DNA from 2 places in the Gilliamella sp. BG1 genome. Region 2 is predicted to be linked to the other one. Evidence: riboswitches for the same ligand, from Rfam matches in the RefSeq annotation. Region 2 holds a riboswitch; the other holds the start of a gene.

Region 1 (3,430 bases), on a different contig from region 2:
ACAAAACGACGCTAATAAACCATGTTGCCCATAAACAGATAATAACCCCGTTACCACAACCAACGTAGGAAATATAAAGGTGATAGGCATAATGCGTAGCAATAGATTTTTACCCCAAAAATTGACTATCGATAGGGCTTTAGCCATCAATATTGCCAATAACACAGATAGCAACGTTGATAACGTTGCTTGAAATATTGTTATCCAAATAACATGTAATAAATAACTATCAAAATAGACAGTTAAATTATTAGACTCAAAAGCAACTAAACAAAGCGCAAATAGTGCTGAACCTAATACAACTAAAATCAAGCTTGCAGCACTAATGCCGGGGATTAACGTTCTTAATTTCAACATTATACTGAATAAAACTATTTACTAATGGTGGATTTCCATTCACGCACCCAGCTCTTTTGATTATTTTTAACTTGCTTAGCATCAAACTCGAGTGCTTTATTGACTGGTTTAATTTGCTGAAAAGCTTCAGGCAACGTTATATTAATAATCGGATACATGAAATTTTTTTCAGCAAATTGACGTTGTACATCAGGCGTTAATAAATATTGTAAAAAAGCACGTGCCAATTCGGGATGCTGACTATACTTAGTAATACCCGCAACTTCGACTTGGCGATAATGCCCTTCGTCAAAAATAGCAGCAGCATAACGATGATCATTATCATTCATAATATGTGCAACTGGCGAAGTGCTATAACTAAGCACAAAATCAGCTTCGCCTTTTAAAAATAGGCCATAAGCTTCACCCCAACCTTTAGTCACTGTCACAGTATCTTTTGCTATTTTCTGCCATGCAGATGCGGCATCATCACCATATATATTTTTCACCCAAAATAATAAACCTAACCCAGGAGTGCTAGTTCTTGGGTCTTGATAGATAATTTTCCAGTTGACTTTATTATCTACTAACTCATGCATGCTGTGTGGTGGATTACTGATTTTTTGTTGATCATAAATAAAAGCGAAATAACCAAAATCATAAGGCATAAAATCACTATCCCACCAGTTGGTATTTAAATTATCTGGTTTATTGATTTGATGAGGTATAACTATTTTGGCTTGTTTTGCCTGTTCTAAAAGATTGTTATCTAATCCTAAAATTACATCGGCATTAGTTCTATCACCTTCAAGTCGCATTCGATTTAAAACCGCTACTCCATCGCCTAATGTAACAATCTCAAGTTCACAGTTACACTGTGCTTCAAACCCTTTCTCAATTGCTTTTCCTGGTCCCCATTCTGAAATAAAGGAATTATAACTATAAACAGTTAAGGTTGGTTTTACGTTGGCAGCATTTACAATAAAAGGTATCGAAAATACCAAAGATAATAACAATTTTTTACAAAACATTTTGCCTCCAAAATAGCAAATAAAAGACAAAAGGTTTGAGCAAGTGCAATAACTCAAATCCCTCCGCTGGCATGATCCAGTTCAGGTTCGGCGGGTTATGTTATCCTATCTAACATTCTCAGCCCTTTGGGGCACCCCGTTGAGAACATCAATTAGTTTAGAGGTTAGTATGAAGATTGTAAACATCAGAAGTGATAAAAATTTAATGTAGGAACAACTCACTTTATTTATGAAGCTTTAAAAAATGGCTATAAAGAATATACATGAAAACAAAACTAACGCCTTATCACTGACGAAAGATATGGCGCTTATATTATAAAGAAGATGTAACTATTACCGATTTGGTTAAACGTTTACCTTTATTTGAATTAGTTTATTGAGTAATAAAAAAATTAAGTTGATTAGTTTCATCGAATGCCCCCTCAAGTTCTCTTGTAGCGAACTGATAGCTTTGATTTGAATCTCCTGCTTTCGTACATTCTGTTATAATGGCATGTTTCGTGTGAAAAGTTTCAGACGATGTTAACTGTTTGTATAACAAGGCCAAATCTTTACCTGTCAGAGTAAAAAGCTTATTCCAATCATTTAACTGCGTTTCAACAAATTCGCGACCTTTCTTACAAGTAATAGCATCTAGCTGAATATTTGGTATAGTATATTTTTTAAGCTCAGAAAATTTAGGATGTTCATTTATAAAATCAACTTTTTCATTAAGCCCTTCTGCTTTTAAAGCTTCAATAAAGCCATCTTCTCGGAATAATTTGATTTTTCGAGATTGAAATTGCCCTTTCCCTCGTAAAGTTACTTCATCTGGATAAGGTTCATCTACTGAATAATCCCAAAAATCTTTTTGACGCTCAATAAAAACATCATTAATAACTTTAACTGGTAGTTCAAGCTCTTGCTGTTCACCTTTAATAATTACTGGAACTGAATTTAAATATTTAGCTATCAACTTATCGTAAGTTTCATCACTCACATTTGAAGTTGTATAGAAAGTTGTTAATAAATAATAATTACTTTGAGTAGGATTAATTAATCCTGAACTATTAGTTGTTGAAGGTTTAGCTATAAAATTTAATGATTGATTACCGTAAGACAGTGTATGCTTACCGTATTCAAATGTATAATTCACACTTGATTTTGCTGGAATGGTTAATTCATTTCCATCAATAATCACTTTTATTTCATTTGGTGTTGGATTATCAATCATACGATCAACAGAGCTAGACGAAGTGGTATCTGAACCAAAACAACCGACCAATGTTATGCTGCAAACTAGCAACAAAGAATATTTTATTTTTTTCATCGTATTAATTTTTTTGTAAAGTTTTTAAAAGAAACCATATTTTATCATGAATTTGATAAAACAACTATTTTAGTTATCACTTCAATAATTGAATTGAAAAAGTATGGAGTTGATGTTCTGATAAACCAAACGTCGTTTTATTTTAGATGAAATTTAGTACTGATATAGCAACTTTTTAATTGTAGGAATTTCTAGTGTTGTTTACAGTAATTAATACTATAAACATTGCGAGAAATCATGCATCAACAAGGATTCAAGTTTCATTTAGCCGAAAACAGTGTTTACTAACCAACGCTGCCCCAAACAAACACATTTTTAATTTTTGACTAGATATGCTCTAATCTAGCCCGTACTTCTTTATACTGGACGAATTAAATCAACTCCGCAAATAAATAAAAACATTCAATTTACTCATTGGACACTCATTTATAAAAATGAGCACCAATGAGTAAGTAGTCTTTATTTAGTTAAATTTTAGTTATGACATTTATAGTAATTATAGATATGATAAATCCCGAACCATATCTTCAATATATACTTTTAATTCTGTTAATTGCTGTTCTTTTGCCGCTCGAAGCAAGCTATCTTTGGTTTGCAATGTTCCTTTACTGTAATTATGTAAATTTGATGGCACATTGCCAGAGTAGATATAATCATGTTTTGCTGACGTTTGTACAATGTTAAATGATTTACTGTAACTATAGATTCCATGAGCCTCAATTTCAGTGGTTAAGGTTAATTTATTGCTGTGAGT
Region 2 (3,430 bases):
TTTTTAGATCGGCTTGAATACCTGCACCACCGCTAGGATCAGATCCTGCAATGGTTAATGCAATTGTTGTCATGATAGTATTTCCTATTTAACTTGTTTGATTTTGTTGATAAGCGATAATGTTGCTTGTTGAATATCTTTTTTGCCACAAATAGCCGAAACTACAGCAACGCCGTCAATGCCCGTTTGAATAATATTAGTTATATTGTTTTCATCAATACCACCAATGGCAACAGCTGGGCACTGTTTTAGTTTGACTAATTCAGTTAATTGTTCTGTTCCTATTGCTACCGTTGTATTTTTTTTGGTTATGGTTGGGAAGATAGGCCCTATGCCAATATAATTAACCTGCTGCCAAGGAACTGCTTCAAGTTGTTGTTGGTTAGTTACCGAAAGGCCTAACCATTTATCTTTGCCGATAAGTTGTCGAGCTACATCAACAGGCAAATCACTTTGCCCAATATGGACACCATCGGCATCAACCGCTAAAGCAATATCTACATGGTCATTTATAAATAGTGGAACAGAGGTGTCGTTTAATGCTTCTTTCAATGCTAAGGCAGCGTAGTACCAATCTTTACCGCTAAATTCATGTTCAGATCTTAACTGTATTGCAGTCACACCATTTGAAACAGCAATCTTTGTGGTGTTTACCATGCCATTAATGCCACCGCATAATAATGGATCAAGGACTAAATAGAGGGTTAAATCCAGTCGTTTTTTCATTTGATTTCCTTATTAAAGCGATGGGTTAAATGTTGAGAGTTGATCTAATAGTGATATCGAGAAAGTTCCTAATCCTTGTTGTTTATTAGCTAGTTCACCAGCTTTTTTCATCATAAAACATGCACAGGCAGTGGCTGATAATGGGTCAGGAGAATTAGCTATGAAAGCCGCTACCATTGCAGATAATGAACATCCTGTACCTGTTACTTTTGTTAAAGCAATATCACCTCCAGTTATACTATATGTGCTGTTTCCGTTAGTTATGTAGTCAACATCGCCCGTCATTGCGACAATAGTTTGATATTTTTGCGCAAGCTCTTGGGCAGCGTTTAAAGCTGATTGAGTTGTGTCTTGACCGTCGGGTCCTTTTGAGAAAGATTTTTGACCATTTAGTGCTAATATTTCTGAAGCATTACCTCGTATTACTGCGGGATTAAATGATAATAATTGATGTGCAATTTCAGTTCGATAATTAAGTGCTGCTCCTACAGCAATAGGATCGAGTACCCATGGGGTTTGTGTTTGCTGTGCCTTGGCGGCCGCTAATAGCATACTTTGGGCTGTGTTGCTGTGAATAGTGCCAATATTAATCAGTAAGCTATCGGCAATACTGACAAATTCAGCAACTTCTTGTTCTGCAATCACCATTGCTGGAGATGCACCAATAGCAAGTAGTACATTGGCGGTAAAGTTTTGGACTACATCATTAGTAATGCAATGCACTAGTGGGCGGTGTTGTTTTATATGATTGATAAAAGGAGCGGTTTGGGTAATTTGGAATGATTTGGCTACTGACATATTTCTTCCTTTCTTACTGATTTATTAATTCTATAAATGTCGGGAAGAATTTGCCAATTTAAGGCTTTTATGGCTTAGACTTCCCTACGCTGGTATAATCCAGATCAGGTTCAACGGGTGAAATCTCAGTTTTTTGTTTAGACAAAAAACACCCCGAGTCAAATTGATTTTTTATTATGAACTGATTATCTGTTTTTAACAAGCTATTGTAATAATCTTTCAATATCAGTAATTGCTTTTCTATCTGGTAAGAAGATGATTAGATGATCATTGTCTTCTATGGTTAAATCAGTATTAACGATAATAACATCTTCTCCACGCACTACAGCTCCAATGGTTGCACCCGATGGGAGTTTTAGGCCATTAATATTTTTGCCAACCAGTCTTGATGTTTCACCATTACCATTGGCAATAATTTCGACAATTTCGGATTCTCCTTGTCTTAATGAAACAACTTTAACAACCCCAGTTTGTCTAACATGGCTTAATAGCTCAGATATTGTGGCGTGTTGTGGGGAAATCGCAATATCAATCACACTATCATTAATTAGTTCAAGGTAGGCTTGGCGTTGAATTAATACAATTACTTTTTTCGCTCCCATTCTTTTGGCTAACATGGAGGACATGATGTTGGATTCATCATCACTGGTAACAGCGATAAATAGATCAGTAAGTTCAACTTGTTCTTGTGAGAGCAATTCTTGATCCGATGATTCCCCATGTAATACTGTTGTATTAACAAGTTGCTCGGCAATTAATTCTGCTCGTTCGGCATTTCGCTCAATTAATTTGACTTGATAGTTATTTTCTAAACGTTTTGCTAGAGCGACAGCGACACCACCACCGCCACTGATAATTATTCGTTTATATGGTTTTTCTAACCTTTGTAACTCACTGGTCACCGCTTTGATATTAACGGGGGGAGTTATAAAGTAGACCATATCGCCCGCTTCTATAAGTGTTGAACCAAGCGGTCGGATAAAACGGTTTTTACGGTAAATAGCTACTACTCGAGCTTCAACATGCGGTAAATGTTCTTTAAGTTCTGATAACTCACTACCTACTAAAGCACCACCATAATAAGCGGTGACGGCAACTAAACAGACACGATTGTCGTAAAAAGATGCAAATTGTAGCGAACCAGGATATTGTACTAATTGACTAATATGGTTGGTGATAAGATTTTCTGGAGCAATAATGTGATTTATATTTATACAATCTTTGTTGAAAAGAGGGTAGTTTTCGTTATTGTATTCAGGTGATCTAATGCGTGCAACTTTTTGTGGAATATTGAACATGACATGCCCAATTTGGCAGGCCATCATGTTGACTTCATCAGAGTTAGTTACAGCAACAAGCATATCAGCTGATTCAGCACCAGCACTTTCTAAAACTTGTGGGTATGATGATTTTCCGCAAATCACCTGTAAATCAAAACGTTCTTGTAGTGATTGTAATTTATCATAATTTTCATCAATCACCGTGACATCATTTTGTTTTTCAGTAACAAGATATTCAGCAAGCGCACTACCTGTTTGTCCTGCACCAAGAATAATAATCTTCATAACTAACCTGTATATTTAAATGGCTTTAAGTGTTACCCATTTTCCTTGTATATTAAAGCCATTGCATACTGTTTTATTTTTAGTAACAATCAGTTATTAATTTTTCAATTATACAAAACCGATTGCATCATAAACTTTTTTCAAAGTTGGTTCGGCTTTTGAGCGTGCTTTTTCTGCCCCTTCCTGCATTATTGAAATTAGATAACTTTCATCATCTCGATACTGATGATACTTCGCTTGAAGTGTAGTTAGCATATCAATGACTTGTGTTGCTACTTCGGTTTTAAGGTGGCCATACATTTTGCCTTCGAACTCTTTTTCAAGTTCGCTGATAGGCTTAC

The links. Region 2 has a riboswitch for thiamine pyrophosphate ahead of thiM (hydroxyethylthiazole kinase). Riboswitches for the same ligand answer to the same signal wherever they lie in the genome.
Region 1: it holds a riboswitch for thiamine pyrophosphate, as region 2 does, so the genes downstream of both, thiB (thiamine ABC transporter substrate binding subunit) here and thiM (hydroxyethylthiazole kinase) in region 2, are expected to answer to the same signal.

The regions. Positions count from the first base shown of each region.
Region 1 covers NZ_JBIDFG010000013.1:16,347-19,776, forward strand. The annotation lists gene thiP (thiamine/thiamine pyrophosphate ABC transporter permease) at 1-357, opposite strand, end outside; gene thiB (thiamine ABC transporter substrate binding subunit) at 372-1,367, opposite strand; TPP riboswitch at 1,408-1,516, opposite strand; gene ACGH80_RS08320 (hypothetical protein) at 1,741-2,676, opposite strand; gene ACGH80_RS08325 (hypothetical protein) at 3,173-3,430, opposite strand, start outside.
Region 2 covers NZ_JBIDFG010000014.1:12,772-16,201, forward strand. The annotation lists gene thiD (bifunctional hydroxymethylpyrimidine kinase/phosphomethylpyrimidine kinase) at 1-73, opposite strand, end outside; gene thiE (thiamine phosphate synthase) at 85-726, opposite strand; gene thiM (hydroxyethylthiazole kinase) at 739-1,524, opposite strand; TPP riboswitch at 1,589-1,690, opposite strand; gene trkA (Trk system potassium transporter TrkA) at 1,728-3,089, opposite strand; gene trpS (tryptophan--tRNA ligase) at 3,198-3,430, opposite strand, start outside.